Regions from separate parts of the Gilliamella sp. G0441 genome, predicted to be linked through region 2. Evidence: riboswitches for the same ligand, from Rfam matches in the RefSeq annotation. Region 2 holds a riboswitch; the other holds the start of a gene.
The links. Region 2 has a riboswitch for thiamine pyrophosphate ahead of thiM (hydroxyethylthiazole kinase). Riboswitches for the same ligand answer to the same signal wherever they lie in the genome.
Positions count from the first base shown of each region.

Region 1: another riboswitch for thiamine pyrophosphate. It lies ahead of thiB (thiamine ABC transporter substrate binding subunit); the one in region 2 lies ahead of thiM (hydroxyethylthiazole kinase).

Region 1 is NZ_JBNRJF010000001.1:126,368-142,078, reverse strand. It holds gene guaB (IMP dehydrogenase) at 1-87, shown strand, start outside; gene ACKJXD_RS00635 (amidohydrolase family protein) at 233-1,249, opposite strand; gene ACKJXD_RS00630 (putative quinol monooxygenase) at 1,716-2,006, shown strand; gene pbpC (penicillin-binding protein 1C) at 2,052-4,391, opposite strand; gene argS (arginine--tRNA ligase) at 4,431-6,164, opposite strand; gene ACKJXD_RS00615 (hypothetical protein) at 6,519-7,166, opposite strand; TPP riboswitch at 7,561-7,663, shown strand; gene thiB (thiamine ABC transporter substrate binding subunit) at 7,704-8,696, shown strand; gene thiP (thiamine/thiamine pyrophosphate ABC transporter permease) at 8,711-10,288, shown strand; gene thiQ (thiamine ABC transporter ATP-binding protein) at 10,311-10,970, shown strand; gene cptA (phosphoethanolamine transferase CptA) at 11,157-12,863, shown strand; gene dinB (DNA polymerase IV) at 12,945-14,000, shown strand; gene ACKJXD_RS00585 (6-phospho-beta-glucosidase) at 14,091-15,527, opposite strand; gene ACKJXD_RS00580 (glucose PTS transporter subunit IIA) at 15,542-15,711, opposite strand, start outside.
Region 2 is NZ_JBNRJF010000001.1:474,341-490,051, reverse strand. It holds gene thiD (bifunctional hydroxymethylpyrimidine kinase/phosphomethylpyrimidine kinase) at 1-482, opposite strand, end outside; gene thiE (thiamine phosphate synthase) at 491-1,132, opposite strand; gene thiM (hydroxyethylthiazole kinase) at 1,145-1,930, opposite strand; TPP riboswitch at 1,976-2,076, opposite strand; gene trkA (Trk system potassium transporter TrkA) at 2,145-3,506, opposite strand; gene trpS (tryptophan--tRNA ligase) at 3,628-4,623, opposite strand; gene ACKJXD_RS02135 (phosphoglycolate phosphatase) at 4,662-5,357, opposite strand; gene rpe (ribulose-phosphate 3-epimerase) at 5,350-6,027, opposite strand; gene ACKJXD_RS02125 (Dam family site-specific DNA-(adenine-N6)-methyltransferase) at 6,066-6,887, opposite strand; gene ACKJXD_RS02120 (SPOR domain-containing protein) at 6,934-7,704, opposite strand; gene aroK (shikimate kinase AroK) at 7,776-8,297, opposite strand; gene gutQ (arabinose-5-phosphate isomerase GutQ) at 8,484-9,446, opposite strand; partial or broken gene ACKJXD_RS02105 (LysE family transporter) at 9,660-10,282, opposite strand; gene ACKJXD_RS02100 (sulfatase-like hydrolase/transferase) at 10,296-11,732, opposite strand; gene glyA (serine hydroxymethyltransferase) at 12,115-13,371, shown strand; gene ACKJXD_RS02090 (hypothetical protein) at 13,419-15,611, opposite strand.

The DNA of each region.
Region 1 (15,711 bases), 350 kb from region 2:
CGAATAACCGGCGCTGGCATGAAAGAAAGCCATGTTCACGATGTGCTAATAACCAAAGAGCCACCAAATTATCGAGCTGGATCTTAATTTTTTATCAGAATAAAAGCATCGTTAATCATTGATGCTGTTCAATAATAGTAAAAATCCCAACAATTTCAGCGTTGTTGGGAATCTTAATCTCTAAAGAGGGATAATCTGTTTTAACAAACTGATTTATAACGCCTTGCGTTAATTACTCAAGTCCCAGCACTTTACGTCCATTTCGAGTGGCGACGTTAACCACATTATCTAAATCGGTATATCGACATCCTGTTACTAACAGTTTTAGCTCTTCCCACATGTTACCCGTTGAAAAGGGGAGCATATAATCACTGACATTATCGGTGCCAATCGCAACAGGAATTCCAGCGGCGGCTAATTCATCAACAGGGGTTAAGGAGTTACGGGTTGGGCCTTGTTCTTCACGCCTTGGACTGTCAATCCACGCAAACGGGCAGGCAATCACCATCATTTGGGCTTCTTTCATTTTTTTGTATAATTTTTGACGATATTCTAAGCTATGGGCAGTAATTGAAATACTATGAATTGCCACTACACGACCATGCATTGCATGTTCTAAGGTTTTATCTGTTAATTGCTCTGTTTCTATCTCATCGGATGAATTAAATTGATCTACATGAACATGCACCATTTTGCCTAAAGATTTGCCTGTTTGCATTAATACATCTAGATGTTTAAGTCCCATACCTTCACCATGATCACGTTCATCACGGCGAGGTAAGCCACCAATAATATCGACAAGATCGGCACCTTTATCAAACCAATAGCGGGCCTCTTTATCAATTACGCCTTTTAAGGTCTGATTCACCAGTTTAATGGTGATATCGTTTTTATAGGTTTCTCGTGCTCGTAATGCGCCTTTGATTGCACGTTCTTCAGCGATAGGGTCTATATCCACAAATGAGCCCATGGCACTAACACCTTGTTCAATCATTCGTTCAACAGCCATACTAAAATGACGATAATAGTCTTCTTCCGTCATGCCGGCTTTGACTTTGTCTAACGTATCCCATTTTTCAATCAATGTCTGTTTTTGGTACACGTCAAAACTGTCAACGGTAATTGTAAAAGCACGATCAGCGTGCATATGTGCATTAACCCAACCGCCATTTTGCTTGATTTTGTTCATTAAAAATGCTTTTAAACTTTGATCTCGACTGGTTAATAACATCTTTTTGTTGTCTGTCATATTATGCCTCTACTGATAAATTACCTAAAATTTGTTTTGAAAATCAAAAATAATAGCTAAAAAAAATCCTCCATAAAGGAGGATCAAAAATAAAAACAACAATTTTTAAACGACTCATTGTTGATTTACATAGGTTCATGGTTTGGAAAACTCTTGTTGGTTATTTAATGGCAGAAATTCTAAACATATCTTGATTAAGATCAAGCTTTAAAATTCAGTAAATATGTAATTAAATGTTATAGTTAAAGTATTATTTTTTAGATTTTATTACTATGAATTAACTTCTTCACAGTCTTATTTTATTTATTTTGTAAGGAAGAAAAACTTAACTGCTTATTTATTAGGAATAAGTCGCTGTCGAAAAATTGAGATTTGTCGATTAATCTTTTTTTGTCTACTTATTGATATTAAATTAACCTATATTGGTATTATCACTAAACTATTTGTTATCAAAAAAGAGGTCTATATGAGCCAGTTAAATATAGTTGCTACTCTAAAAATAAAGCCTGAATTTCGTGGTGCTTTTCAAACGATTTTTAAAAAACTAGTGGAAGAGAGCCAAAAAGAAATCGGATGTATTCGCTATGAACTTAATCAAAGTATTGATGACCCTGATGTTTATATCGTCATTGAAACATGGGTCTCTAAACAGGCAATTAACAATCATAACCTAACTCCTCATTTTAAAGCGTTTGCTTCATTTGCAAAGGATCATACTGAAAAACTAGATATTTGTATTGCCAAACAAGTGTTATAAAAAGCAAGCTAGCAAAAATTGCTAGCTTGATTCTATTCATAAAAGTTAATTGAGTAACTCGACTTTGACATTCCTTGTATTGCTTCGACCCATATCGTCTAATACAGTTATTTTAAATGTACCACTTTCAGTTGGAACCCAATCAATTGCTTTATGAGGCTCAGTTTCCCCCATAAAACTGTCATTGACAAACCAGTATAATGATTTTGCACTACCATCACTATTCGCGGTAAAGCTAATTTTTTCATTCTTCTGCTTAGTTGAACGAAATTGATAAACCACATTTTTCAGTGGTGATGTGATCTTAGGTGGATCGCCTAAATAGTTTTGTGTTAAAGCACAATGGGATGTTTTAGGTGGCGATTTTTTTGGAAGTCCTGCTTTAGCAAATATTGCAGCTAAATCTGATGGCCAGTATTCAAAAACTTCTAAGTGCGATGTTTTGGGATCATAAGGAGGACAAACAGCTTTCCCCGTTTTATTATCAATCATTATAGGTCTAAATATCGTATCGGGCTTAATAGGTGAAACACCGGGTATAAACCATGTTTTTCCTTTTGCTTTACACCATTTAGTTAATAAATTTCCACTTGTAAGACAAATGTCGACTCGTTTCATATTTGTCGGCAAAGTGCGGTTAGGTTCACGTAAATTAGGATAATATCCATTGATACTGTCAATAATGTTAAAAAATAGTGGCGTCGCTGCATTTACACCAATGAAGGCATGATTTCCACTTCCATCAAAATTTCCGAGCCATACCACCATAGCGTAATGACCAAATACTCCCGCCGTCCATGCATCGCGAAATCCCCATGAGGTTCCTGTTTTCCAGGCTACAGGTAAAACATTTCTCTGCATTTTGCTTAATATATCTTTTGGACGAGTGTTTTGTTTCAACATTTCCATTGTCATAAATGCAGCTTCTGGACTTAGTTGCTTTTCTGGCTTATCTTGATCATCTGATTTTATAAATTTGAGTGGTTGCCAGTTACCTTGATTGGCAAGCATGGCATATAAGCCTACTAGTTCTTGAGCAGTAACTTCTCCTCCACCTAAAACTAACGATAACCCATAATGTTTTTCATCGGCTAATTTTGTGATATGAGAATTCACTAAGAATTGATAAAAACTTGGATGATGTAATTGTGATGCTACAGTTACCGCAGGAATATTACGACTATGGATTAATGCATCTGTTGCGGATATAGGACCACGAAAATTGAGATCAAAATTTTCAGGGGTATAAAAACCAAAGTCTGTTGAAACATCTTTTAAAATTGTTCGAGGATGTAAAATTCCTTGATCAATTCCTAAGGCATAAATGAAAGGTTTCAAGGTCGATCCTGGTGAGCGTTTTGCTAATGTTCCATTGACCTGTCCTTGAATATGCGGATCAAAATAATTAGCGGAACCGAGCAATGCTTTTACTTCCATTGTTTGGGTATCAACTAAAATAATCGATACATTTTGTATGCCTTTTGATCGGTTACGCTCAATGAATAAGTTAACTTGCCCTTTAATGATATTTTGTAGATTACTATTTAATGTTGTTGTTATCGTGTAAGGTTTACTTGTTTGATTTTGAATGATTTGATTAACAAAATGAGGAGCCTTGAAGGGAAGTTTTTCGGGTTGTCTTAAAATCAATTTTTGAGAAAAAAGCGCAGCAATATCTTCATCGACTTCATAATGTTGTTGCCAACGTTCAAATAATTTGTTCCGAGCTTTAATGAGTGCTTTGCCTGCAAGACCTGTTTTTCTATCAATTCGATAAGTAGGTGATTGAGGTAATACCACTAATGTAAGTGCTTCAGGTAAATTAACTTCTGAAGGTGGCTTATTGAAATAAATATAAGAAGCTGCGCCGATACTCTCGATATTTCGTCCAAAAGGTGCATAATTTAAATATGCCTCAAGTATTTCCTCTTTAGAATACATTAGTTCTAATTGAATTGCTCTGGCTATTTGATTTAGCTTTCCAAATATATTTTTGGTATTTAATCGCCAATGCATTCGGGCGAGTTGCATCGTAATTGTTGATGCACCTTGACGATTACCGCCACCCAAGTAAGTGGCTGAAAATGCTCGCACTAAGCTAAAAGGATTAATACCGATATGATAATAAAACCATTGATCTTCATGTAATAATAAGCCATTTATAATATCAGGTGAAATATCTTTTAGGGGAGTCCAAACTCGATAACGATCATCACTAGCTAAAGTCATACGAATCAATTCACCTTTTTCATCATAAAAACGTGTTGAAAAGGTGAATGATTCCGATAATGGTGGATGGGGATAAAGCCGAACAGCAATAATGGCTATTAAAAGTAATAAAAAAGCCATCAATTTATTTTGATGACGAATAATAAACTTTTTCATATTACTTTTCAGCATCCATTCAATTTATTCTATTAAATGCTACATTTTGTCAACGGTTTTTATGCCTAACATATCTAACCCAATTTTCAGTGTTTTTGCTGTCAAAGAAGCCAGTTTTAAGCGACTTAATTTTAGGTTTTCATTTTCGGCTGTCAAAATAGGACAGTTTTCGTAAAAACTTGAAAAAAGCGTTGCGATATCATAAAGATAAGCACAAAGCACATGAGGCGTGCCTTCATTTGCTAACACTGATATAGTTTCATCAAATTGAATTAATCGTGTGGCTAATGCGCGTTCTTTTTCTGTTTCTAAAATAATACTTCCCGATAAGTCATCTTCTGAAATATTGGATTTTCTAAATACCGATAACACACGAGTATAAGCATATTGTAAGTAGGGTGCCGTATTACCTTCGAAAGAAAGCATATTGTCCCAATCAAAAACATAATCAGTGGTACGATTTTTAGAAAGATCAGCGTATTTAACCGCACCAATAGCAACGGCATCGACGACTTGTGCTAATTCTTGTTCAGTGAGTTCTGGATTTTTACTTTGAATTAAGACTTTTGCCCGTTCAGTCGCTTCATCTAAAAGATCATTTAATTTAACCGTATCACCTGATCGTGTTTTAAACGGTTTACCGTCTTTTCCTAACATCATACCAAACATATGGTGTTCGAGTTTTAAAGAATCAGGCACATATTTGGCTTTATGTACAATTGTCCAAACTTGTTCTAAATGCTGATGCTGACGTGAGTCGGTATAGTAAAGTATGCGATCGGCGTGTAATGTTTCATAACGATACTTAGCACAGGCGATATCGGTTGTTGCATAAAGGTAACCGCCGTCGCGTTTTTGAATAATCACGCCCATTGGTTCGCCTTCTTTATTTTTGTATTCATCTAAAAATACAACGATTGCACCTTCGCTTTCTACCGCTAATTTTTTATGTTTTAAATCTGCCACAATGCCGGGTAACATTTTGTTATAAATGCTTTCGCCCATGGTGTCTTCAACGGAAAGTGTGACATTTAAACGTTTGTAAGTCGCAATATTTTGCGTCATGGTAATATCGACCAATTTTCGCCACATTTCACGACAATATTCATCACCACCTTGCAGTTTTACAACATAATTACGTGCTTTTTCAGCAAAAACTTCGTCTTCATCGTAATGTTTTTTTGCTGCTCGATAAAACGATTCCAGATCGGATAGTTGCATATCATTAGCATGTTCATTTTGCATTTTTTCCAGATAAGCAATGAGCATCCCAAATTGTGTTCCCCAGTCACCGACATGGTTAGCACGGATAACATTATGACCAAGAAAAGTTAAAACTCGTACAGTGGCATCCCCGATGATTGTTGAACGTAAATGACCGACATGCATCTCTTTGGCAACATTCGGTGCTGAGTAGTCTACAACAATCGTTTGTGCTTTTGCAGGTAAGGTAATATTCAGTTTATCGCTACTCAGTGCAACTTCATTTTGTTGAGCAATCCAACTATTTTTTAAAAAGATGTTAATAAAACCGGGGCCAGCAATTTCGACTTTTTCGGCAATGTCATCAATATCTAGATGTTGTAAAACCTTTTCCGCCAACGCTCTTGGTGGCATTCCTAGTTTTTTGGCGGTTGCCATGATGCCATTAGCTTGATAATCGCCAAATTGTACTTTAGCTGATTGTTTAATTAAGGCATCACAGTTATTATCAGCACCGGCCATTATCATTGCTTGCGAAACACGTTGAGTTAGTAATTGTTGAATATTCACACTAAACCTAATCAATTATCATAAATGCCCAATATAATACCGATAAAGTAAACACTTGTCACGGCTCAGATGATGTCGTTTACTTTAGTTTAACAGGGTTTTGATTAGCTGTTTGAGTGTTTTTTACTCAAAGCTCGTTTTTGTAAAAATTGCAAATCATTATCTTTTGCTTGAATCAGTGGCAACTGTACAAAAACGATTCAGTTGGCCTAGTTTTTCAATGTTTCTATTAATCGTTTGGTCGCTCTTCAGTTTTAATGCCGTTTCAAGTGCAGTATTGTCGTAGATAAATTTTTCTAATTGAGTAAGTTTTTCACCAATTGATTAACCAATAAAATTGACATCAAATAAATACTATTCATTAGTTGTTTTTATTCTCGTTGCATAATTGGTTGTTGTTATCGGGATATGCCTGATGTTAGGATTATTAATTAGTAACCAATCAGGTAGTGCGCTTTCGTTTTCGACTAACCAAATAATCGTATTAAAAAATAATTTATTATCTGAACCTATTAATTTTGGTTTTTCTTGTTTTGATAAGGCAAGACTACGGGCAAAAAGCTGATGCTCACTAAAACTTAAATTATGATGGTCTTTACTTAAATGAGATTGGTAGTCGATGATTAAAGCAACTGGTTGTTCATTGTAACTGACTAATTCATCCAACGTATTGCTTAAATGATTTATTTTAGCTGAATCTGATTTATGAAGGGCGTTCAATCTAAGTCGTTTAAATATTTCATCACTGTTAACAGCAGGTAAACTTGGTGTTTGAATTTCTTCAAATCCGGAATTTGAATTCCACATTAAAACATGGCTAAACTTCGCATCTTTTAACACTTGAAAAATTAATAATTCTAATTTTTCTGAAATAATTGATCCTGTACTGTCTTTATATTTTTGTAAATCATGGATATTTCCGGTTAAAACAAATTGAGATTTTGATGGTAAATAGCGTATCAGATCACGCATCCAGCGAGGTTTTTTTGAAAGTTGAGACATAATTAATCCTTTAATCGTTATTAACTAACTGATTTAATCATTATATACAAAGCGATAGAGTAACATCTACTTTTTTTTAAATAAAAACTTAATCTTTATTCACATTTCTTAAAATTAAATAATGAAATTATGATTATATTTAGTTTATTATTTTAATCTCAAGATGACTAACAATAATTATAAAGATGGTGATGAAGTTTATTTTTAAAAATTGAATAAGTTTTTTGAGTTATCAAGGAGTGATGTTTGAAGAAACTCGAAGTTTATATTGGTTTTAAGTTTGATTGCTGTAGCTAATAAAGTGACTGAAAATTTAAAGCTAGAACCCCTTAATCTCCTTATTTCATCGATAATATTTATTTACAATCAAACTGCGACCTACTAAACTAATCACCTGTTCTCAACGGGGTGCCCAAAAGGCTGAGAATGTTGATTAACATAACCCGTCGAACCTGATCTGGATCATGCCAGCGGAGGGATTTGAGTTATTATGTCTGCTCAAACCTTTTGTCTTTTATTCACTATTTTGGAGGCAAAATGTTTCGTAATAATCTTCTTTTATTCATTGTTCTTTCATCTTTTTTCATTGTTTCTACTGCCAATGCCAAGCCAACTTTAACCGTTTATAGTTATAATTCTTTTATGTCTGAGTGGGGGCCTGGTGAAGCCATTAAGCAAGGTTTTGAAGCGGAGTGTGATTGTCAATTGGATATCGTTTCGTTAGGAGATGGTGTATCTATTTTAAATCGGATCCGGCTCGAAGGGAAAAAGACTAATGCTGATGTTATTTTGGGATTAGACAATAACATCATACAACAAGCTAAGTTAGCTAATATTGTTATTCCTCATCAAATCAATAAGCCTGATAATCTTAACACTGATTGGTGGGATAATGATTTTCTTCCTTATGATTTTGGTTATTTTGCTTTTATTTATAACAAAGATAAAATAAAAACTCCCCCACATAGTATGCAACAACTTGTTGATAATAAAGCCAATTGGCGCATTATTTATCAAGACCCAAGAACCAGTACGCCAGGACTAGGTTTATTGTTTTGGATCAAAAAAATCTATGGTGATGATGCCGCTAATGTATGGAAAAAGATCGCAAAAAATACGGTAACCGTTACGAAAGGTTGGAGTGAATCTTATGGAATGTTTTTGAAAGGTGAAGCTGATTTTGTTTTAAGTTACAGTACATCGCCGATTGCTCATATTATGAATAATGATCATCGCTATGAAGCAGCAATTTTTGATGAAGGACATTATCGTCAAGTTGAAGTTGCAGGTATTATCAAATACAGTCAGCAACCTGAGTTAGCACGTCATTTTTTACAGTATTTACTCAAACCTGAAGTACAACGTCAAATTGCTGAAAAGAATGTAATGTACCCGATTATTCAAACGACATTACCTGAGGCTTATCAGCAAATAAAGCCTGTCACAAAGGCGTTAGAATTTGACCCTGAGCAAGTTGAAAAAGAACAAAGATCTTGGATTCGTGAATGGCAGTCAGCAATCAGTAAATAATCCAAGATAGTTGCATGTTGAATTTTAGAACATTAATACCGGGTATTATTGCCTCAAGCGGAATAATTGTTGTTCTGGGGAGTGCGCTATTATCCATTTGTTATTATGCGATAACCTCAGGTGAGATAAATAGTTATATTGATAGCTATTTATTACATATTTTGTGGATAACTTTTTATCAAGCCACACTATCAACATGTCTATCTATTATCTTAGCTATTCTAATGGCAAAGGCTCTATCCATGGTTGAGTTTTGGGGTAAAAGGTTATTATTACGAATAATGCCGGTGACATTCATTTTACCGGCGCTTGTTGTCGTGACAGGGCTTTTATCGGTTTATGGGCAACAAGGTTTACTCTCTAGCATTTTTACATATTTAGACAGGCCTTTTTCTTGGTCTATTTATGGTTTAAAAGGAATTTTATTAGCTCACATATTTCTAAATTTTCCGTATGTTTGTTGTCTGTTTTACCGAACGCTGATGAGTGTGCCTGTTGAACAGAAACAGCTAGCCGCTCAATTAAATTTTTCAGGTTACACTTTTTTTCGATTGGTTGAATGGCCACATCTTCGTCGGCAAATTTTGCCTATGGCATCGCTGATTTTTATGCTCTGTTTTTCAAGTTTTGCGATTGTGTTGGCTTTAGGCGGTGGACCAAAATATACCACCATTGAAGTAGCGATTTATCAATCCATTCGTGATTTTGATTTTATTCAAGCGGTTTTGCTTTCCTTATTGCAATTGCTTTGTTGTGTAGGCTTTATGGGAATAATGCAAAAGTTTAATAATAATAAACAAGTCACAATGCGTTTTATAAAGCAAAACTATCGTTTTCCTGTTTCTGGCTTGGCTGTCTTGCTAAGTTCAATCATGATTATTATGGGGGGATTATTTATTTTACTTCCTTTGATAAATATTGTGATTGATGGTGTTTATTTTTTCCGTTTGTCACTGTTCACGCCAACCTTTCAACATGCAACACTGTTTTCACTTTTCATTGCATTGGGATCGGCACTGGTAACCCTGTTAATGTCACTATTTATTCTTTGGACAAATAGTCGATTGCTCATTTATCATAAGATAACGTGGAGTAATCGATTAATGTTAGCCAGTTCGTTAATTTTAGCGATTCCCAGCATGATTTTAGCGTCAGGATTGTTTATATTATTTTATCAGTATGCAGGTAATACTTGGTTTATCTGCATTTTATTAATATTATGTAATGCTTTAATGGCATTACCTTTTGTGATTAAAAGCCTTGCTATCCCTATGTTTGATGTGACTAAGCGTTATTGGCTATTAAGCCAATCACTAAATATTGAAGGGATGAATCATTTTTATTTGATTGAATATAAAGCATTAAACAAATTAATGTTAAAAAGTTTTGTTTTTTCGGCTATCTTATCTTTAGGGGATTTTGGCATTATCGCACTATTTGGTGGGCAGTCAGTCATCACATTGCCTTATTACCTCTATGAGCAACTATCGCATTATCATTATCAAGATGGTAGTGTCACAGCGGCAATATTATTAATTATCTCTTTTAGTTTATTGGTTTTGGTGGATGATGATCACTCTCAATCATATTAATTATCATTATGATAATTTTAAAATGTTTTTTAATTTTGGTATTGCCGCAAAAGAACGGGTCGTCATTGTTGGGCCAAGTGGTGCGGGTAAAAGTTCATTATTGAGTTTAATTGCCGGTTTTATTTCACCTGATACAGGAAAAATAATACTCGATGATCAAGATATGACGAATGTCACTCCCGGAAAACGCCCCGTATCTATGTTGTTTCAACATAATAATTTGTTTGACCATTTAACGGTTCAAGACAATATTGCTTTAGGATTAAAACCTTCTTTAAAGCTTAATATTTCACAAATGCAAATTATTGATGATATTTTAGCGAAAGTTGGATTAACAGGATTTAATCAACGTTACCCTGAACAATTATCGGGTGGTCAACGTCAACGAGTTGCCTTAGCAAGGTGTCTAATTCAACATCGTCCGATTTTACTTTTAGATGAGCCTTTTTCAGCACTGGATCAATCACTACGTTTTGAAATGCTTGAATTAGTTAATCAAATCTGTGAAGAATTTGAATTAACATTAATGATGGTGTCCCATTATCTGGATGAATCTTTGTATTATTTTTCACGATGTTTAGTTGTCGATGAAGGACAGATTATTTTTAATCATTCACCCAAAAAGTTAACCTGTGCAGAACATCAACATGTTGCTCAGCTATTAGGCTTGAAGTCGATTTAATCCGCTAAAATTAATCTTTAGCTGAGCAGTATATTCATTGAAAATATGCTTAATATTGCTTTTATGCATTAATGATTACAGTTGGCTATTGTTTTTTTCAATATCGAATGTGAGTGCTTAAGGTTTTATTAATCTACCCAATGTATCTTATAAAAACTTTTTCATCATGATTCTTTATTGATATTTATGCAAAATTTGAAAGCAGATCAGAAATTTAGTTTTTCCTCGTTATTTTTGATTATATTATTTTTTACTTATTTTTCATCCGCTTTGCAATTGTATATCGCTTTGTCGGGACATTCCAATTTTATCGGATTAAGGGATTCGATTATTTACAGTCTAATTTGGCTGATACCGGTGTTATTTTTTCCTAATTATACTCGTAAAATTGCAGCCATTTTTGGGATTATAGTTGGCGGATTGTCTTTAATTTCGTTAGCGTATTTTGTGATTTATCGGCAGGAGTTTTCACAAAGTGTTTTTTTTATAATGGCTGAATCAAATTTCAATGAATCTAATGAATATATTCAGCAATACTTGAGTTTTAAATTGATTGCCGTATTAGTCGTCTATATTTTAGTGGCGCTATTTCTTTGGAAACAAGTCAAGCCGGTTTATGTCCAAAATAAAACTAAGTGGATAGTTTCATTGTTGATTGCTATTTATGCTTTGATGCCACTAGCAATCAGTGTAATGGTAAAAAAAACCTCCTTTGAGAGAGCGGGAGCGCATTTATTAAGCCGTATGGAAACGACAGTACCTTGGCAATTAATGAGCAGCTATATCGCTTACCGTTCACAACTTTCTAATATGGAAAATATTCTGAACAATTTGCAATCTTTGCCTTCATTCGAAAATTTGAAAGATAGTAATGGAGATACACCGAGAACATTAGTCTTAATTATTGGGGAATCGACTACACGGACAAGAATGGGGATTTATGGTTATAACCGAAATACTACCCCTATGATTGAACAATTTAGAAAAGAAAACCCAAACTTATTGGTTTTCAACGATGTTGTCTCATCCAGACCTTATACGATCGAAATTTTAGAACAAGCCCTGACTTTTGCCGATGAACAGCATCCCGATTTGTATTTAAAGCAACCGTCACTCATTCATCTTATGAAACAAGCAGGGTATAAAACATTTTGGATTACCAATCAACAAACAATGACTAAACGAAATACGATGTTAACCATGTTTTCTAAGCAAACAGATAAACAATATTATATGAATAACGATCGTAACCAAAGTGCCAGACAATATGATGATGCTGTAATTCAGCCTTTTAAAGAAGTGTTAACCGATCCCGCTAAAAAGAAATTTATTGTTATTCATTTACTTGGTACACATATGAAATATGAATTTCGTTATCCGAAAAATAGTGAATATAACGTTTTTCAAGATAAGACAGGCATTCCATTCGATATTGACGATGATAACGCCAAAGTCTACAACAGCTATGATAATGCAGTGAGTTATAATGATTATGTAATAACGACTTTGTTTAATACTTTTAAACAGAGCCATAATAACGGTTTTATGTTGTATTTTTCCGATCATGGTGAAGAGGTTTATCAAACACCACCGTATGATGTCTTAGGACGAAATGAAAAAGCACCAACCAAACCGATGTATACCATTCCGTTTATACTTTGGGAATCACCAAGTTGGTTAAAAACGCATCCTAATGATTATCAAGCTTACGTTGATCGAAAATTTAGCTCACAAGATTTAATTCACACTTGGTCTGATTTAGCCGGCTTAAGTTACAGTTTATATCAGCCTGAAAAAAGTTTAGTCAATCCTAAATTTAAACAATCAGTACGTTGGATTGGTGATCCTTATGATAAAAAAGGTTTAATGGATTTTGATAAATTGTTTGAGTAGTTGATATCCTGATTGCACAAGCATTTAAGGTATGATATTGTATATTTATACAGTTATATTTTAGATGCTATCATTCAGATTATGCGAAAAATCATTCATGTTGACATGGATTGTTTTTATGCGGCAGTTGAGATGCGTGACAACCCTCGATACCGTAACATCCCCATTGCAGTAGGAGGAGATCCTCGTAAACGAGGTGTTGTGGCGACAGCCAATTATTTAGCTAGGCAATTTGGTATTCATAGTGCTATGCCAATGGCTCAAGCAGTAAAGTTGTGCCCGAATCTTAAAGTCATACCGGGAAGACATGCTGTTTATAAAGAAGTTTCAAACCAGATTCATCAGATTTTTCAGCGTTATACTCAAGCAATCGAGGCTTTATCACTTGATGAAGCCTATTTAGATGTGACAGATTGTCAACTTTGTCATGGTTCGGCAACATTAATTGCCAAAGATATTCGTGAAGCTATATTTAATGAACTGGGGTTAACTGCGTCAGCCGGTGTTGCACCACTTAAATTTTTAGCTAAAATTGCTTCAGATATGAACAAGCCTAACGGTCAATATGTGATTACGCCTGATGAAGTCGAGCAATTTATACAGCAACTTCCTCTTAAAAAGATTCCAGGTGTGGGTAAAGTCACGGAAAAAAAACTGGCTGAATTAGGGTTGTTCAATTGCCAAGACGTCTTGAAATATGATTTAACTAAATTACTTAATCAATTTGGTAAGTTTGGTCGAGTGCTTTATGAAAGATGTCAAGGCATTGATGAGCGTGAAGTCTGTAATGACAGGCAACGTAAATCAGTGGGGGTTGAACGTACTTTAGTTGATGATATTCATACTTGGGATGACTGTTTATTGCAACTCGATCCACTTTATGAAGAGTTAGAAAGACGATTAAGTAAAGTCAGAACGGATTTATCAATAGCCAGACAAGGGGTAAAATTTAAATTTGATGATTTTCAACTTACGACACAAGAACATGTCTGGGCAAAGTTGGATAAACAAGATTTGATTGAACAAGCGTACAAAGTTTGGCAAGAACGGCGTAATGATAGGGGAGTGAGGTTAATCGGCTTTCATGTCACCCTTATTGATCCACAATTAGACAAACAGTTAATCTTTCCTTTTTAGCTATTTAAAGCATTAAGGCGTTAAGCTGAATTTATGGGGATGATTGAAATATCACAAAATCCCCATAAATGAGTTTGGCTTAACTAAGTCTTATTCCAAACTTTTTCCATTGGTCTGAATGACTTGTTTATACCAATCAAAGGAATCCTTCTTATATCGTTTCATGCTACCATTACCTTCGTTATCACGATCAACATAGATCACACCATAACGTTTTTTCATTTCGCCAGTGGTAAAGGATACAACATCTATAATTCCCCATGCGGTATACCCAATAACATCGACCCCGTCATAGTCCATTGCTGTTAACATTGCTTTGATATGTGCACCTAGATATTCAATTCGAGGTTGGTCATGTATTTGATGACCATTTTCGAGTTGGTCAATTGCCCCGAAACCATTTTCTACAATAAATAACGGCAATTGATAGCGATCATATAAACGGTTTAATGTATAGCGTAAACCTTCCGGGTCAATTGGCCATCCCCAGTCACTGCTTTTAATATAAGGATTTTCTACCGCATTCGGTAAAGCGCCATTAACGATATTGTCACGGTTATCATTATTGACATCAGCTTTAACGACTGTTGACATGTAATAACTGAAACCAATGTAATCAACTGTGCCTTGTTTCAAACATGCTAAATCTTCTTGCGTAATATCAAGTTTATAACCTTCACGCTCAAACTCTTTTAATGCATAAGCAGGATAATAACCTCGGACATGAACATCAGGGAAGAAGAATCGTTGATGCATTGCAATCTCGGAAGCCATCATATCTTCCGGATTACACGAGTATGGATAGATTGGTACGTGAGAAATCATACAACCAATTTGAAAGTCTGGATTGATTTTTTTACCCGCGATAACGGCTTTAGCACTGGCTAAGAGTTCGTAATGAGCAACTTGGTAAAGGACTTCTTGCGGATTTTCGCCAGCTTTGACTTGCACGCCAGAATTAGTCCAAAAGAAGATAGGGTTGCTCGTATCCATTTGATTGTTGATTTCGTTAAATGTCATCCAGTATTTAACTTTGTTTTTATAACGCTCAAAACAGGTGATCGCAAATCGCTCAAAAAACTCAACCGTTTTACGATTTCGGAATCCCCCATATTCACGTGCAATATGTAAAGGAATCTCAAAATGGGATAGGGTAATGACCGGTTCAATTCCATTGGCAATTAATTCATCAAATACTGCATCATAAAAACGTAATCCTTCTTCATTTGGCTGTAATTCATCACCTTTTGGGTAAATTCTTGTCCAAGCTATTGATGTACGGAGGCATTTAAGACCTAACTCCGCAAATAGTTTAATATCCTCTTTATAGTGATGATAAAAATCGATTGCCGTATGATTTGGATAAAATTTTCCTGCTTCAATGTCTTGCGTAATTTGTCTTGGAACACCGTGGGCACCGGCTGTCATAACATCAACTACACTTGGACCTTTACCGCCTTCATTCCATCCGCCTTCAAATTGGTGAGCAGCTAATGCACCGCCCCATAAAAAAGTTTTTTGCTTCATATCTGTGTTCCTTGTTATTGCTTAATGTCAAATACTATATCTTGAGTTGTAACATCTATTTTATCGGTTAATGTAATTTGCTGATACTCAGCACTATTGACAATAATAATTGGGGTGATTAACGGATAACCTGCTTTTCTGATAGCATCAGGATCAAAACTGATAAGTAAATCACCTTTTTTAA
Region 2 (15,711 bases):
TGTTTTAGCATCTCATCTTCATTTTTCGCTTCATCACAATCTAAAAGCGCTGCGGCTTCGGGTAAGTTAGGTGTAATAATTGTTGCCAGTGGCAATAATTGCTCTCGTATGGCGGTAATGGCATCGGGTTTTAAAAGTGCATGTCCCCCTTTAGCGATCATAACTGTATCAAGTACAATCGATGGTATAGGATGATTTTTTAATAACTGATAGACAGTTGTGACAATTTCTTTATTCATTAGCATACCAATCTTCACACTATCAATGTGAATATCTTGATATAGGGTATTAAATTCTGCTTCGATAAATTCGGGCGGAATTCCAAATACCGCATTAACACCTTGGGTGCTTTGTGCTGTTAATGCGGTAATGACAGACATGCCATACGCACCAAGTGCCGAAAACGTTTTGAGATCGGCTTGGATGCCAGCTCCCCCACTGGGATCTGAACCAGCAATAGTTAGGGCTGTAATTGTCATGATGTTGCTTCCTATCTAGCTTGATGTATTTTATTAATTAGTAAGGTGGTTGCTTGTTCAATATTGGTTTGACCACAAATAGCAGATACGACTGCAACGCCTTCAATTCCTGTTTGTATTATTTCTGTAACTTTTGTTACGTCGATACCACCAATGGCAACAGCAGGACAATGTTTGGTTTTGACTAATTGAGTTAACCGCTCTATACCTATTGCCGGTGATGCATCTTTTTTGGTTGAAGTCGGATAGATAGGACCAATTCCAATATAATCGACGTTTTGCCAAGGCACGGTTTCAAGTTCTTGTTGATTTGAAACAGATAGTCCTAACCATTTATTTTTACCGATCAATCGGCGAGCTACATCAACGGGCAAATCATTTTGACCAACATGCACACCATCTGCATCGACAGCTAAAGCAATATCCACATGATCATTAATCAATAGGGGTACTGATGTTTGACTGAGTGCTTCTTTTAAGGCTAAAGCAGCTTTATACCAATCTTTGCCTGTCAATTCTTGTTCTGATCGTAATTGTACGGCGGTTACACCGTTAGCAACGGCTTTTTTGGTGGTGTCGACCATGCCACTGATTCCCCCACATAGTGTCGGATCGAGCACTAAATAGAGAGTAAGATCCAATTTTTTCTGCATGCTACGTCCCTATTAGTATGATGAATAAAATTGTGATAATTGATCTAATAACGATACGGCAAAACTGCCTAATCCAAGCTGTTTATTTGCCTTTTCTCCAGCTTTTTTCATCATATAGCAAGCGGCTGCTGTGGCTAAAAGTGGATCGGTTGAATTTACAATAAACGCTGCAACCATAGCAGATAAGGAACAGCCTGTTCCGGTAATTTTGGTTAAAGCAATATCACCGCCTGCTATAGCGTAAGTCGTATGACCATCAGTAATATAATCAATGTCACCAGTCATGGCGATGATAGTCTGGTAATCTTGTGCCAATTGTTTTGCATATTGTAAAGCGGATTTTGTCGAGTCTTGACTGTCCGGGCCTTTTGATGATGCAAGTTGACCGCTAAGCGCTAAGATTTCCGAAGCATTGCCACGAATAACGGTGGGTTTAAATGATAATAATTGATGCGCAATTTCGGTACGATAAGCAAGTGCCGAACCAACGGCAACAGGATCAAGTACCCATGGAGTTTGGCTCTGTTGAGCTTGGCTTGCTGCAAGTAGCATACTTTTGGCGGTATTGGGATTAATTGTACCGATGTTAATCAGTAAACTATTAGCAATTTTAACAAATTCAGTCACTTCTTGTTCAGCAATAATCATTGCTGGTGAAGCACCAATAGCAAGTAGAACATTAGCTGTAAAATTTTGTACAACATCATTTGTTATACAATGAACTAATGGTCGTTGCGTTTTGACAAGATTAATAAAAGGTGTAACTTGAGTGATTTGAAGCGATGTGGTTACTGACATGTTCATTCCTTATTTGATTTATCGGGAAGAATTTGCCTATTGTAAAGTTGAATGGCTAGACTTCCCTACGCTGGTGTTATCCAGATCAGGTTCAACGGGTAAACTCTCAGTTTTTTAATGAATAAAAAACACCCCGAGTCAAAATTATGCTTATATTATGAACTGTCTATTGGCTTTTAACAAGTTTGTATAATAGAAAATTTCGATTTAGATGTTATTGTAACAATTTTTCGATATCGGTAATCGCTCTTCTATCCGGCAAGAAAATAATCAGGTGATCATTCTCTTCAATCGTTAAATCCGTGTTGATAATAATAACATCTTCATCACGTACAACTGCGCCGATTGTTGCCCCAGACGGTAGCTTTAATCCATTGATGTTTTTCCCGACCAGTTTTGAATTTTCTTTATCACCATGCGCAACGATTTCCACAATTTCAGATTCGCCTTGTCGTAGTGATACAACTTTGACGATGCCTGTTTGTCTGACATGACTTAAAAGTTCAGAAATAGTAGCGTGTTGGGGTGAAATAGCAATATCAATCACACTATCATTAATGAGTTCTAGGTAAGCTTGTTTTTGGATTAAAACGATGACTTTTTTCGCGCCCATTCTTTTCGCTAGCATCGATGACATAATATTTGACTCATCATCACCCGTTACCGCAATAAAAAGATCGGTAAGTTCAATCTGTTCTTGGGATAGCAATTCTTGGTCTGATGATTCGCCATGTAATACCGTGGTATTAAGTAACTGTTCAGCAATGAGTTCTGCCCGTTCGGCATTGCGTTCAATTAGTTTGACTTGATAATCATTTTCTAAACGCTTAGCCAGTGCAAGCGCAATGCCGCCACCACCACTAATGATAATTCGTTTATAGGGTTTTTCTAAACGTTGTAGCTCACTGGTCACGGCTTTGATATTGGTTGGCGGAGTAATAAAATACACCATATCGCCAGCTTCAATTAAGGTAGAACCCAGTGGACGAATAAAGCGATTTTTACGGTAGATAGCAACGACTCTGGCTTCAACATGCGGAAGATGTTCTTTAAGCTCTGATAGTTCACTGCCAACTAGCGCGCCACCATAATACGCCATAACGGCGACTAAACACACACGGGTATCGTTGAATGAGGCAAATTGTAATGCGCCTGGATATTGAACAAGATGACTAATGTGGTTAGTAATAAGGTTTTCTGGTGCAATGATATGGTCGATATTGATACACTCTTTATTAAAAAAAGGATATCTTTTATCATTGTATTCCGGTGCGCGGATACGCGCCACTTTTTGCGGAATATTAAACATGACATGCCCAATTTGACACGCCATCATGTTGATTTCATCAGAATTGGTAACAGCAACAAGCATATCAGCAGATTCAGCACCGGCACTTTCAAGAACTTGTGGATAAGATGATTTTCCACAAATGACTTGTAAATCAAAGCGCTCTTGCAAAGATTGCAATTTATCATGATCTTCATCGACAACAGTGACATCGTTCTGTTTTTCAGTAACGAGATATTCTGCAAGCGCACTGCCTGTTTGTCCTGCCCCAAGAATGATAATCTTCATAACTAACCTATTTTAATTAAATGGCTCTTCTATCTTTTATTATTATGGTGATAATAAATGCCTATATTAAGCCAATTAATACTGTTTAGTGTTAATAATAATTATGTTATTTGATTTTAGACTATACAAAACCGATAGCGTCATAGACCTTTTTCAATGTGATATCCGCTTTAGCTCGAGCTTTTTCAGCGCCTTCTTTCATGATTGAAAAGAGATAATCTTCATCATCACGATATTGGTGATATTGTGTTTGTAATTGACTTATCATATCAATCACTTGCGTCGCCACTTCCGTTTTAAGATGTCCATACATTTTACCCTCAAACTCTTTTTCAAGTTCGGTGACGGGTTTTCCTGTTACGCCAGTTAATATATCTAGTAAATTTGATACACCTGCTTTATTTTTTAAATCATAACGTACAACAGGTGGTTCATCAGAATCGGTCATTGCACGTTTGATTTTTTTCTCAATATCTTTAGGATTTTCAAGTAATCCAATTACATTGTTTCGATTTTCATCGGATTTGGACATTTTTTTCGTTGGATCTTGTAATGACATTACTCTTGCACCAACTTTAGGGATAAAGGGTTCCGGAACAGTAAAAATATCACCATACAGGGCATTAAAGCGCATTGCAATATCACGGGATAATTCGAGATGTTGTTTTTGATCGTCACCAACAGGGACTAAATTAGCTTGATATAATAAAATATCGGCTGCCATCAAAACAGGATAATCAAAAAGCCCTGCATTAATGTTTTCAGCATGTCGTGATGATTTATCCTTAAATTGTGTCATGCGACTGAGTTCACCAAAATAAGTATAACAGTTCAATGCCCAACCTAATTCAGCATGAGCTGGTACATGAGATTGTACAAATATAGTGCTTTTTTTCGGATCAATACCGCATGCTAAGTAAAGCGCCATGGTATCAAGGGTCGCTTTACGCAGTTTTTGAGGATCTTGTCGTACCGTAATGGCATGTTGGTTAACAATACAATAAACGCAATCATATTCCGCTTGTAAAGCAACCCAATTTTTTAAAGCACCCAAGTAGTTGCCAAGTGTTAGTTCTCCTGATGGCTGAGCGCCACTAAATACAATCGGTTTACTCATAATTTATTCCTAATCTATTCATTCTGTTACTTTACTTGTTATTTTTTTGCCTCAGCTTTGGGCAGTGGTAACAAGGTTAATATATCTTTGAAATCGTCAAATAAAAAATCCGGATCACTAGTCGCTATTGATACACCGTAGTTGTAACCATAAGTTAACGCAACAGTAGGGCAGTTAGCATTCTTTGCTGCTGTAATATCATTTTTAGAGTCACCGACAAAGAGTAATTGATCGTTAAAAAGCCCAAACGTTGCCATAACTTGATAAAGTGGAGCTGGATGAGGTTTTAACTTGATAACATCACCTCCACCTAGCACCAGTTTGAAATATTCTTTAATGCCTAATGATGCTAATAAAGCAGGTAAAAATTGTGCAGGTTTATTGGTAACAAGTGCTAATGGATAATGGTTATCATAAAGTGTTTTTAAGGTCTCTTTAACATGTGGAAAGAGTTTTGTTTCTGCATCGATAACTTTATCGTAGTGCTGATTAAAGCAATTTTTAGCATGGCTAAACAATTCTGCTGTTGGGGTAATATCGATTGCTTTAAATGTACGTTCTAACATAACATCGATACCATTACCTACCCAATTTTTTACTTGATCTTTGCTAACTGTGGGTAATTGTAAATCAGCAAGCATTTGCTGAATAGCTAATGCAAGTCCGGGTACACTATCAACGAGTGTGCCGTCCAGATCAAATGCTATCGCTTGAATGTCATCCAGTTTAGGCATGTTTAACTCCTGCTAATTCTTTTCGCATAGCATCAATAACTGTTTTATAATCAGGTTGTCCAAAAATAGCAGATCCTGCAACAAACATATCAGCACCAGCTTTGGCTATTTCTGCAATATTTTCAACTTTGACACCGCCATCAATTTCAAGCCTGATTTTTTGCCCTGATTCAATAATGCGTTGTTTAACTTGTTGTAATTTTTTTAAAGTTGATGGGATAAATGATTGCCCACCAAAACCGGGGTTAACCCCCATTAATAAAACAATATCAATTTTATCCATTACATAATCTAAATGATCTAACGGAGTCGCCGGATTAAAAACTAAACCAGCGGTACAACCATGATCTTTGATAAGTTGCAACGTTCGGTCAAGATGAATCGTTGCTTCGGGATGAATAGAGATATTGCTAGCACCAGCTTTTGCAAAAGAGACAATAAGTTCTTCGACAGGTGATGCCATTAAATGGACATCGATTGGGGCGTTTATGCCGTAGTCACGTAGCGCTTGGCAAAACATTGCTCCCATTGTCAGATTAGGTACAAAATGATTATCCATGACATCAAAATGGATTACATCAGCTCCTGCATCAATCACTTTTTGTGTTTCTTCACCTAAACAAGCAAAATTTGCTGAAAGTATTGATGGTGCAATAATAAACTCTTTCATAACATACCTCTAATCATAGAAGCTTATACTTAAATTTTTTAATATTTTTTGTATAACGCTAATATTTCGTCAATTTTTTTTCGACCTTCACCATCACAGCTAATTGAGCGTCGCATTTCAGCTCGATAAAGGTGGCGAGCTTTACTGTATAACGTTCTTGTATAATCCGTGTCATGATTGGATACCAGTACTGGAATATTATTTTTATAAGCTATTTTTTCGGCTAATTTAGAGAGTTTTTTATGTTCTTCATAGCCAAAATTATTTGAATAATAAGCCGTAAATCCGGCCGATTCATTTGGTGATAAATAGGGTGGATCACAGTATATCACAGAATTTTGCTTTGCTTTTTTCATAACCTGTTGATAGGGTGCACATATAAATTCCGCATTTTGTGCTTTTTGTGCAAAAAAGTTAAGTTCTTTTTCTGGAAAATAGATTGTTTTATAGCGACCAAATGGTACATTAAAATACCCACTATTGTTATAACGGCATAAACCGTTATAACAGTGGCGATTCAAATAAATAAATAATAAAGATCGTAAATATTGATCTTTACTATAATTAAATACCTCTCTTAATTGATAAAATGCCTCAGGCTGATTATTCTGAGGTTTGAACAATGTTTTTAAATCATTAATAAACTCATTCGGTTTCGTTTTTAATAAATTGAATAATTGAATTAAATCATTATTAATATCAGCTAAAAGGTAGCTTTTATAATTGGTATTTAAGAAGACGGAACCTGCACCAACAAAAGGTTCAATCAGTTGATCTCCCTCTGGTAGATACTGCCTAATGGTGTCCACAAGTTCATATTTTCCTCCAGCCCATTTTAAAAAGGCTCGTTGTTTTTTCAACGGAAACTCCTATGTTGTTTTTGATAGGATAAATGAACCATATCCTTTACTTTCCAATTTTCTCTTTATTTATTGCTGCGCCAGATTTGACCCATGGATTAGCTTTTTGTAGTGCACTCGGTAAAGACTTGATAACTTTTTGTGCTTCATCATATGATGAATATTTACCTTTTACTAAAACAAACCAACTATTATTATCGCGTTTAGTTTCATAAATTTGGTAATCAGTAATGTTATATCTTTCAGCTAATTTTTTTAAATTTTCAATTGATGATGATGCACTAAGTTGAATGGTATAGTCATCATTGTTGAAAATTGAATTAATATTTTTTGAGTTACTTGTATTTCCAACAGTCCTTTTTGTTTGAGTATTTACTTTCTGTTTGACCGTTTGAGTTTCATTAGAATAATTTGGTTCATTTTTTGAATTATATTTACTTGTGTGTGTTTGTTGCTCAATTGAATTTCCACTTAATACAGATGTAGCTTGATTATTGGTTAAAGAATCGGAATTAGTTGCATGCGTGTTACCTATAGAAAGGTTTGAAGCACTACCTATTGATTCATTAATATTGTTATCAGTATTCGATAATAAAGATCCATTGACGTCAGGAGGCGTCAATGGCGTTGGCTCATTTTTATTTGAAGAACTAAATAGCACAAAATAGAGTGATATCAAAAAAATGACGACGGCACAACCAAGAATTATTAATTTTGGTTTAGAAAAATTTTCAACTAAATTTAGTAATTTTAATGAAGTTTTAGAGTCTTTATTTGCTTTTTCTGATATGTAACGGTCATCTCTATCTACACGCATATTTACTCCTTAACTTACTGAGTTGCTATGTTATTAGTTCAGTATCAACTTTAATAATAAAAATTAATAGTCTAAATTTGCTCTATTTTATCGATAATATAACCAGCAACACCTTTAGCACTCTGTTCATCTGTCTTGATAGTAATATCTGCAATTTCTTGATAAAGTGGTTCACGTTCATCTGCAAGTTCTTCGTATAGCTCTCGAGGAGTATTGCCACCTTGTAATAATGGACGACGTTTATCCTTTTGAGTTCTTGCCATTTGTTTTTCAATCGTTGTTTCTAGATAGATCACAATCCCACGAGCTGATAATCGGTTACGTGTTTCTTTAGATAACACTGAACCTCCACCAGTTGCTAGGACTACACCTTGTTTCTCAGTCAATTCATTAATGACTTTCTCTTCTCTGGCGCGGAATCCGTCTTCACCCTCTAAGTCAAAAATCCAGGCAATATCAGCACCCGTACGTTTTTCGATCTCTTGATCTGAGTCAAAAAACTCCATGCCTAATTGTTGCGCAATTTGTCGACCTATTGTGCTTTTTCCTGCCCCCATAGGGCCAATTAGAAAAATATTTCGCTTTTCTGCCATTGTAGTTTCATCATCTATTAATTTTGGTTAAAATTTACCACACAATAAAAACTTTGATGATTTTAACAATCATATGATGCCTATTGTGTAACATTTCTTGTATCTCCGTCTAATACGACAAAAATTTAGGGTGGTAATTATCTCAATAGAAAGCCCCTTTTTGCAATAGGTATTTTAGCAATAGTTTTAGCTGATACCTGCCTGGTGCAGATCATGTATATTTAAAGCGCCAACTAATTCACCTTCAGTATTCACTACAGGTGCAGCAGTAATATTGTGATAATTAAATGATTTTAAAGCTTCAGTCGCTTTCCAACTTGCGGGTATTCTATATCCGGGACTCGTCATAACAGTTTTTATACTGTCATGTAGTGTACCATTTTTTAACAACAATCGTCTTAAATCTCCATCTGTAAATACCCCTATAATTTTATTATCATCCTGACAGATTGCCACTAATCCAACGCCAGTCCTACTAAGTTCCAGCATTGCGTCAAAAACTGTTGCAGTGTGTGAAACTTTTGGAATTGATTCACCTGTTCTCATTACATCTTTAACTTGATTAAGTAATTTTGCACCTAGACTACCAGCTGGATGTGAACGAGCAAAATCTTCTTCTTTAAAACCTCTAGCTCGCATCACAGCAATAACGAGTGCATCCCCCATCAATAAGGTGTTAGTTGAACTTGATGTTGGTGCTAATCCCATAGGGCATGCTTCTTTTTCAATTGAAATATCAATCACAGCATCTGCCGCTTTTGCTAATGGTGAGTCTAATGTCCCAGTTATTGCAATAACAGGAACATTCATTGAAGCCAGTATTGGAAGTATAAAGTTAAACTCTTTTGCACGACCAGAATATGAGATTAGAATAGCAACATCGTTTTCACTTACCATACCTAGATCTCCGTGTAGCGCTTCTGTTGGATGCATAAAAAAAGAAGGAGAGCCAGTACTTGCTAAAGAAGCTGAAATTTTTTTTCCAATATGTCCCGATTTTCCAATACCTGATACAACAATTTTCCCCTTTGCCATCAAAATGAGTTTGCAAGCTTTAATAAAATCTTCGCCTAGGCGTTGAGGTAATTTTTGAGCTTCGCTTAATTCTAACTCAAGAAGTTCTCGACCATATTTTAATAATTTATCCATTTCAATTAGCCTATGGAATGTCTTTAAACGGTAACCATATGATTTGTATCATTTTATAATTAAAAATGTAAATAATGATTTATTATGTTAGCTCACAGTGTATCAAGTAACAGCCAAATATTCAAAAATAAAGCGAGTTATTTTTTTTGAATTAGCAATACTGACGTTCAATAGAGACTTACATAAGTGTTAATTTAAGTTAGTATTGTTGGTTTAACTTCCTAAAGCAACTTTCAAACCTAGTATCACAATCATAATCCCTAAGATTTTATCAATGATAAACTGTACTTTATAATAGCGTCTTTGGATGGTCTGGGTTTGGAAAATAAAGACGACAAAAGGCCACCACAAAATGGCTTCCGTCCAAATAATCAGAGCAACTAATAATTTATCATACAGTGTAGAATTTTCATTTAGTACTTGAGTAAATATGGCTAGAAAAAATAAAGTCGCTTTAGGATTAAGCAAGTTACATAAAAAACCTTGAATAAAAGCTGTTTTGGTGGTGATTATTCTACTATTTGATACGGAACCTATATAATTAGAACCCCTATTTTTGGCAAGTAACGCTTTAATTCCTATCCAAATTAAGTATGTAGCACCAACATAACGTAATGCATTATAGAGTATAGGTGTTGTAGAAATTAGTAATGCGATACCTGCAACACAATAGCTCATATGGATTAATATGGCGATGATGATACCCAAACACGTGAATAAAGCTATTTTTCGGCTATAGCTTAAACTATTTTTTAAAACTAAAAAAAGTCGGGCCCGGGCGAAATCATTCCCAAAAAACTAACGGTAGTAACTATGAGCATGGTATCGACAGTCATTTTAACCCTATTTTTATTGTTCTGCAGAATGATTTAAGGTTGCGATTTTGGATTTATTTTGTTCAATAAATTGTTTTTTATCCCTGTCGGTTTCGGTTAGATAATCGGTTAAAAATTTAGCATTACTTTTAATTTGTGCACCATTTAAAATCAATCTAGGCAAATCAATTTGATAGATTGTTTGATCGGGAGATTTGTTCAAATTTTCAGATTTTGCATTCGTTAATAAATAAAGTTTACGCTCTTTTTGAGATAGGCGATTAATGGTAGGGGTACCTGAACCCATCATTAAGTGATCTGGAAAAATATAAAAGATCGTATCTTCAAGCAATCCGTTATGCTCTAAATACTGGATAAATTGTCCGACATTATAATCCAGTGAGGCAGCAACAAATGACATATTGTCATCTTTAGGTGTAATAACCGATGCCATTCGTTCATCGTAAAATCCATTAGGGGCATGGGTTGAAACGGTTGAAATAAATAAAGCAAAAGGTTGATTTGCCTCATTCATATCATTAATTTGTTTTTTAGCGATATCAAAAATATCTTTGTCATATAATCCAAATGGTGCTTTAGGGTATTGGGATGGATAATTTTTTTCCGAAACAACTTGCATTCCCAATAGTTCAGCTGTGTGACCGATACCAGCAAAGTCAGGGCCAGCCATAACATAGCGAGTTTGATATCCCGCTTTTTTAAGGACATCACCTAAGTTAATTAATTGAGTTTGATTACTTTTCATCAATGGAGAAGTTGAGTATCCACCAATTAAAAAAGGCACGCCCGTCATGTAAGTATACATTGATGCAGTTGTCCAGCTACTACCAACACTCATTGGCATATTCGGGAAGAAAGTATATGTTTGACGTAATTGTCTTAAATTCGGTGTGATATCCGCAAAATCTAAAAAACCTTGCTCAAACGATTCTAACGAAATGACGACAATATTTTTTCCTTTATGACTAATTAACTGATTTTTATTAGTATAGTCAGTCATATTGAGCATTTGTAGAGCTTGTTCAAATGATTCCCGCGGTGCGTTTGTCACTTGATAAATTTCGTATAAACGGCTTAAAGGGCCATTGTGATAACTGATGCTGATAATGGCAATGATAGCAAATACCAAACGCAGTAATGGATGACATTTGCGTTTAAATAAACCCGCTAACTTGAACAGTAAAAATACAAAACCCAAAAAGACAGCAGTAACCAAGAGTGCTTGTACTTTAAAAATAAATAATCCTTGTACAATGTCATTGATGTTTAAATTGACGTAAAACTGATAATCTATAAAGCCGCCACTAAAATAGATTGAAGTTAACTCCATGACAATAAAAACTGTCAACAGGCTGATCACCAGCAGTTGCCACTTTTTGCGTTTAAAAAAAGAGGCAACCACGACGGTAATAATTAAAAGAGGTAAAACAATTAATGTCGAAAGTGGCATAGAACAAAATACTCAATAATTAACTTTTGCATAAGTATATACTTAATATTATGAAAAATAAAAAGCAGCGAGTATTTTTATTTCAATAGCTAGATAGAATGCTGTTAACTGACAATTTTGAGTGTAATTAATCTATTATTTATCAAAAAATAAATTAAAAATTAACATTTTTTTGTTAAGGTTAAATCATAACCATTTGATAAGTTAATCGGATATTTAGCATATCGATATTTTTATAATCTTATTTCTATAAATATTATTTATAACTCATAAAAAAGATTGAAATAAAATGTTGAATAGGTAAGGATAATTCATCGTGATTTTTAAGCATAAAGTTAACCAACAGCCTAAAAGCCAATGTAATTGAAAATAAGGAGTCAAAATGTTTAGTAAAGAAATGACTATTGCCGATTATGACAAGGAGTTGTGGGATGCCATTAAGGGTGAAGAACAACGTCAAGAAGATCATCTTGAATTAATTGCATCTGAAAATTATGCCAGCCCAAGAGTCATGCAAGCACAAGGTTCTCAATTAACCAATAAATATGCAGAAGGGTATCCAGATAAACGTTACTACGGTGGTTGTGAATATGTTGATATCGTTGAAAAACTGGCTATTGAACGAGCTAAAACGTTATTTGGTGCTGATTATGCTAACGTACAACCCCATTCCGGTTCGCAAGCTAATTTTGCCGTATATACTGCGTTATTAAATCCTGGCGATACAGTACTGGGTATGAATTTATCTGAAGGTGGTCATTTAACCCATGGTGCACCAGTTAGTTTTTCAGGCAAGCTTTATCATGTGGTTGCCTATGGTGTTGATGAGGCAGGTCGTATCGATTATGAACAGTTAGCGACCATTGCTAAGGAGTCGAAACCTAAAATGATTATTGGTGGTTTTTCTGCTTATTCTGGTATTGTTGACTGGAAGCGTATGCGTGAAATTGCTGATAGTGTGGGTGCTTATTTATTTGTGGATATGGCGCATGTTGCAGGTTTAGTGGCAGCAGGTGTTTATCCAAATCCTGTTCCTTATGCGCATGTGGTCACCACAACAACCCATAAAACCCTTGGTGGACCAAGGGGGGGATTAATTTTGGCAAAAGGTGGTAGTGAAGATCTTTATAAAAAATTAAATTCATCGGTATTTCCGGGTGCCCAAGGTGGGCCTTTAATGCATGTCATTGCAGCAAAAGCGGTGGCATTAAAAGAGGCAATGGAACCAGCTTATCAACAATACCAACAGCAAGTCGTTAAAAATGCACAAGCAATGGTTGATGTGATTTTAAAGCGGGGTTATAAAGTTGTTTCAGGTGAAACACACAATCATCTATTTTTGATTGATTTAGTCGATAAAAAAATTACAGGTAAAGAAGCCGATGCAGCATTAGGTAGTGCAAATATTACCGTGAATAAAAATAGTGTACCAAAAGATCCACAAAGTCCATTTGTGACATCAGGTATTCGTATTGGTTCACCAGCGATTACAAGGCGAGGATTTAAAGAGCCAGAGTCTCGTGAATTGGCTAATTGGATTTGTGATGTTTTAGATAATATTGATGATGAACAAGCTATTCAAGCTGTTAAAGAAAAAGTATTAGCAATATGTCGGCGTTTACCTGTTTATCAACATTAAGATATAATGATTATCGCCAATCATCGGCGATAATCATTGATTTGTTTTTATTGTTTTTCTGTGTCACTAGTTTTTTGTATGAGTTCTTGCTTATGTTGCTCTATAAAGTGTTTTATATGACCTTTATGCCATAACCATCCACCTGTTATACCTATACCTAATACTAAAGCTATCCAAAATACAATAGCAAATTTATTACGACGTTTTCTCATTGGATCTCGTAAATTACGTTTAGCATTTTTTGGTAATTCCGCTTTACTAGTGAGTAATCCGCCTAATAATAAGTTTATCTTAACTTGCCCATTAATTGCCCAACCGGATGCTTCAAGAAGTGGTCCAAGTGTTCGGTGCCTTAATTTTAGCCAAGCCAAAATGACAGAAGGTCCCGATATGACTAAGAATAATCCAATAATAACCAAAGGAAGTTGCCACCAGCTTAATGAAAATAGCGCTTGGAAAATAGTTGCTAAAGCGGTACCGATTGCGCCAATAGCTAAACCAATTGCGGCAAATATACCGACACTTTTGCCAATATCAAATTTAGTCTCTGGATTTTGTAAGACTTGTGTACCGGTTTTTTCGATATCAGCGTCCTTACTGGTTGCCCATTTGTTAATTTGTTCAGTAATAAGGCGACCAATACGTTGATAAGGTGCCCATATGGCTTGCTGGATACTGATTGGTTTTGTGATAATTTTAACCACATTAGCATCCCAATCATTACCATCGTTGTCAATAAATACACCATTTCGACCTTCAATCAATAAATCACCTTGTCCAGCGGTAATGGCTGCGGCGATCAGCTTTTTTTCACCTTTTCGTGTACATTCACAATAAAGTAGGCATAACTCTGAGTAACCAGACATCGTTGAATGTTTGGCAATGTTATCAACTGAAACACAAAGTGTTGCACAGCGACCATCAATATAGAGTTTACCAAGTTGAAATGCTGCTCTTTTTTCAAGTGAAAAGAAATCTGAAAAAGAGGTAAAATTAACCAATAAACGATAAAGATGTTTATGAAAGAGAACTAGTTTTTCTAAAATTAGCACATCGGAAGCAGAAATTGGGGTTTTATTATCTTGCTCAACCATCTCTTGGAATTGAGAAAATAAATCTTTTTTTATTATATTATTAATTGTACTGGTCGATAACTCTTCAATACTAGCAGTAGGTTGAATTGTAACCTCTAACTTTTCCATTTTTGGTGACGAATTAATCAAAGAAGAATAAGCATCCAGACTTGATTGAATGTGTTGCCATTCCTCTTCTGTTAATTGATTAGGATTTGTTAAGAGTGGAGAAACAAGACTCTTAAATCGTGTAATTTTAGTTTTCCATAAAGGATTGAGACCATTTACTAGATCAAGGAAGTTGTGGGTATCAATTTTAGATAAAGGTAATTCTGCTAACGCTTCATCTGATAGTAAACCATTCTCAGTTGGAACGATATATTTTTCATCAACATTTAATGCTGTTTGTGCTTGTGGGGCATATTGAGCAAGTTCGACTCGCAAAAAATAATCATCAATTTTGGGTTTTAATGTTTGAACTAAATTCCATATTTCTGAACTATTTTCACCAAATGGTGTTTGGGTGTTTCTGATATCGGTTTGCCATTGTTTCCATGTTTGTAGATTTTTGACGAATGTCATGGCAATGGCTAAGTTAATACCTTCTTCACCGCTCATATCTTTTTCAGCACCAACGGTTTTTATTGCAGATTTAATAAAAGTTTGCATGTCAGATGAAAGTTCATTTGAAGGTGGGAATATTAAATCACCGTTGTATAATTTGCCTGAATTAATCTTAATCGATTTTTGGACATCTTCTTGGGTTAAATAATCATAACCACTTTTATTTAAACTGGTAAGAATACTGTTCGCTGTGACTAGTAACTTTTGTCCATCTTCGGTTGTGGTATCAATTTGTGACAAAGGTAACACATCGGAAGCATTCAAAATTGTTTCGAAAGAGAGTATTTTACTTCTTGTCCAGCTTATCGCATCTAAAATATCAGGTATTCTAATGCGCCCATCTTGGTCTTCATCTAATAATGTTAACGTTCTTTTGTCAAAATCTAGTCCAGTTGTAGGACAACTCAGTGCAACCCATAATTTTGGATCAAGATTGGGTAAATTGATAATGTCTTGCGCATTTTTAAATACAACTTGATCTAAGCCACCAACACGTTGAAATGTCCACATATGACTCATAATAACCTCCATACTGAAATTCATTTATATTTCCTTTAATTAAATAAATATAACAGTATTAGTTGTTTAAGGAAAGAGAACAGTAATTTCACTTTAGCGAAGTTTTTAGTAAAATTTTGGCGAA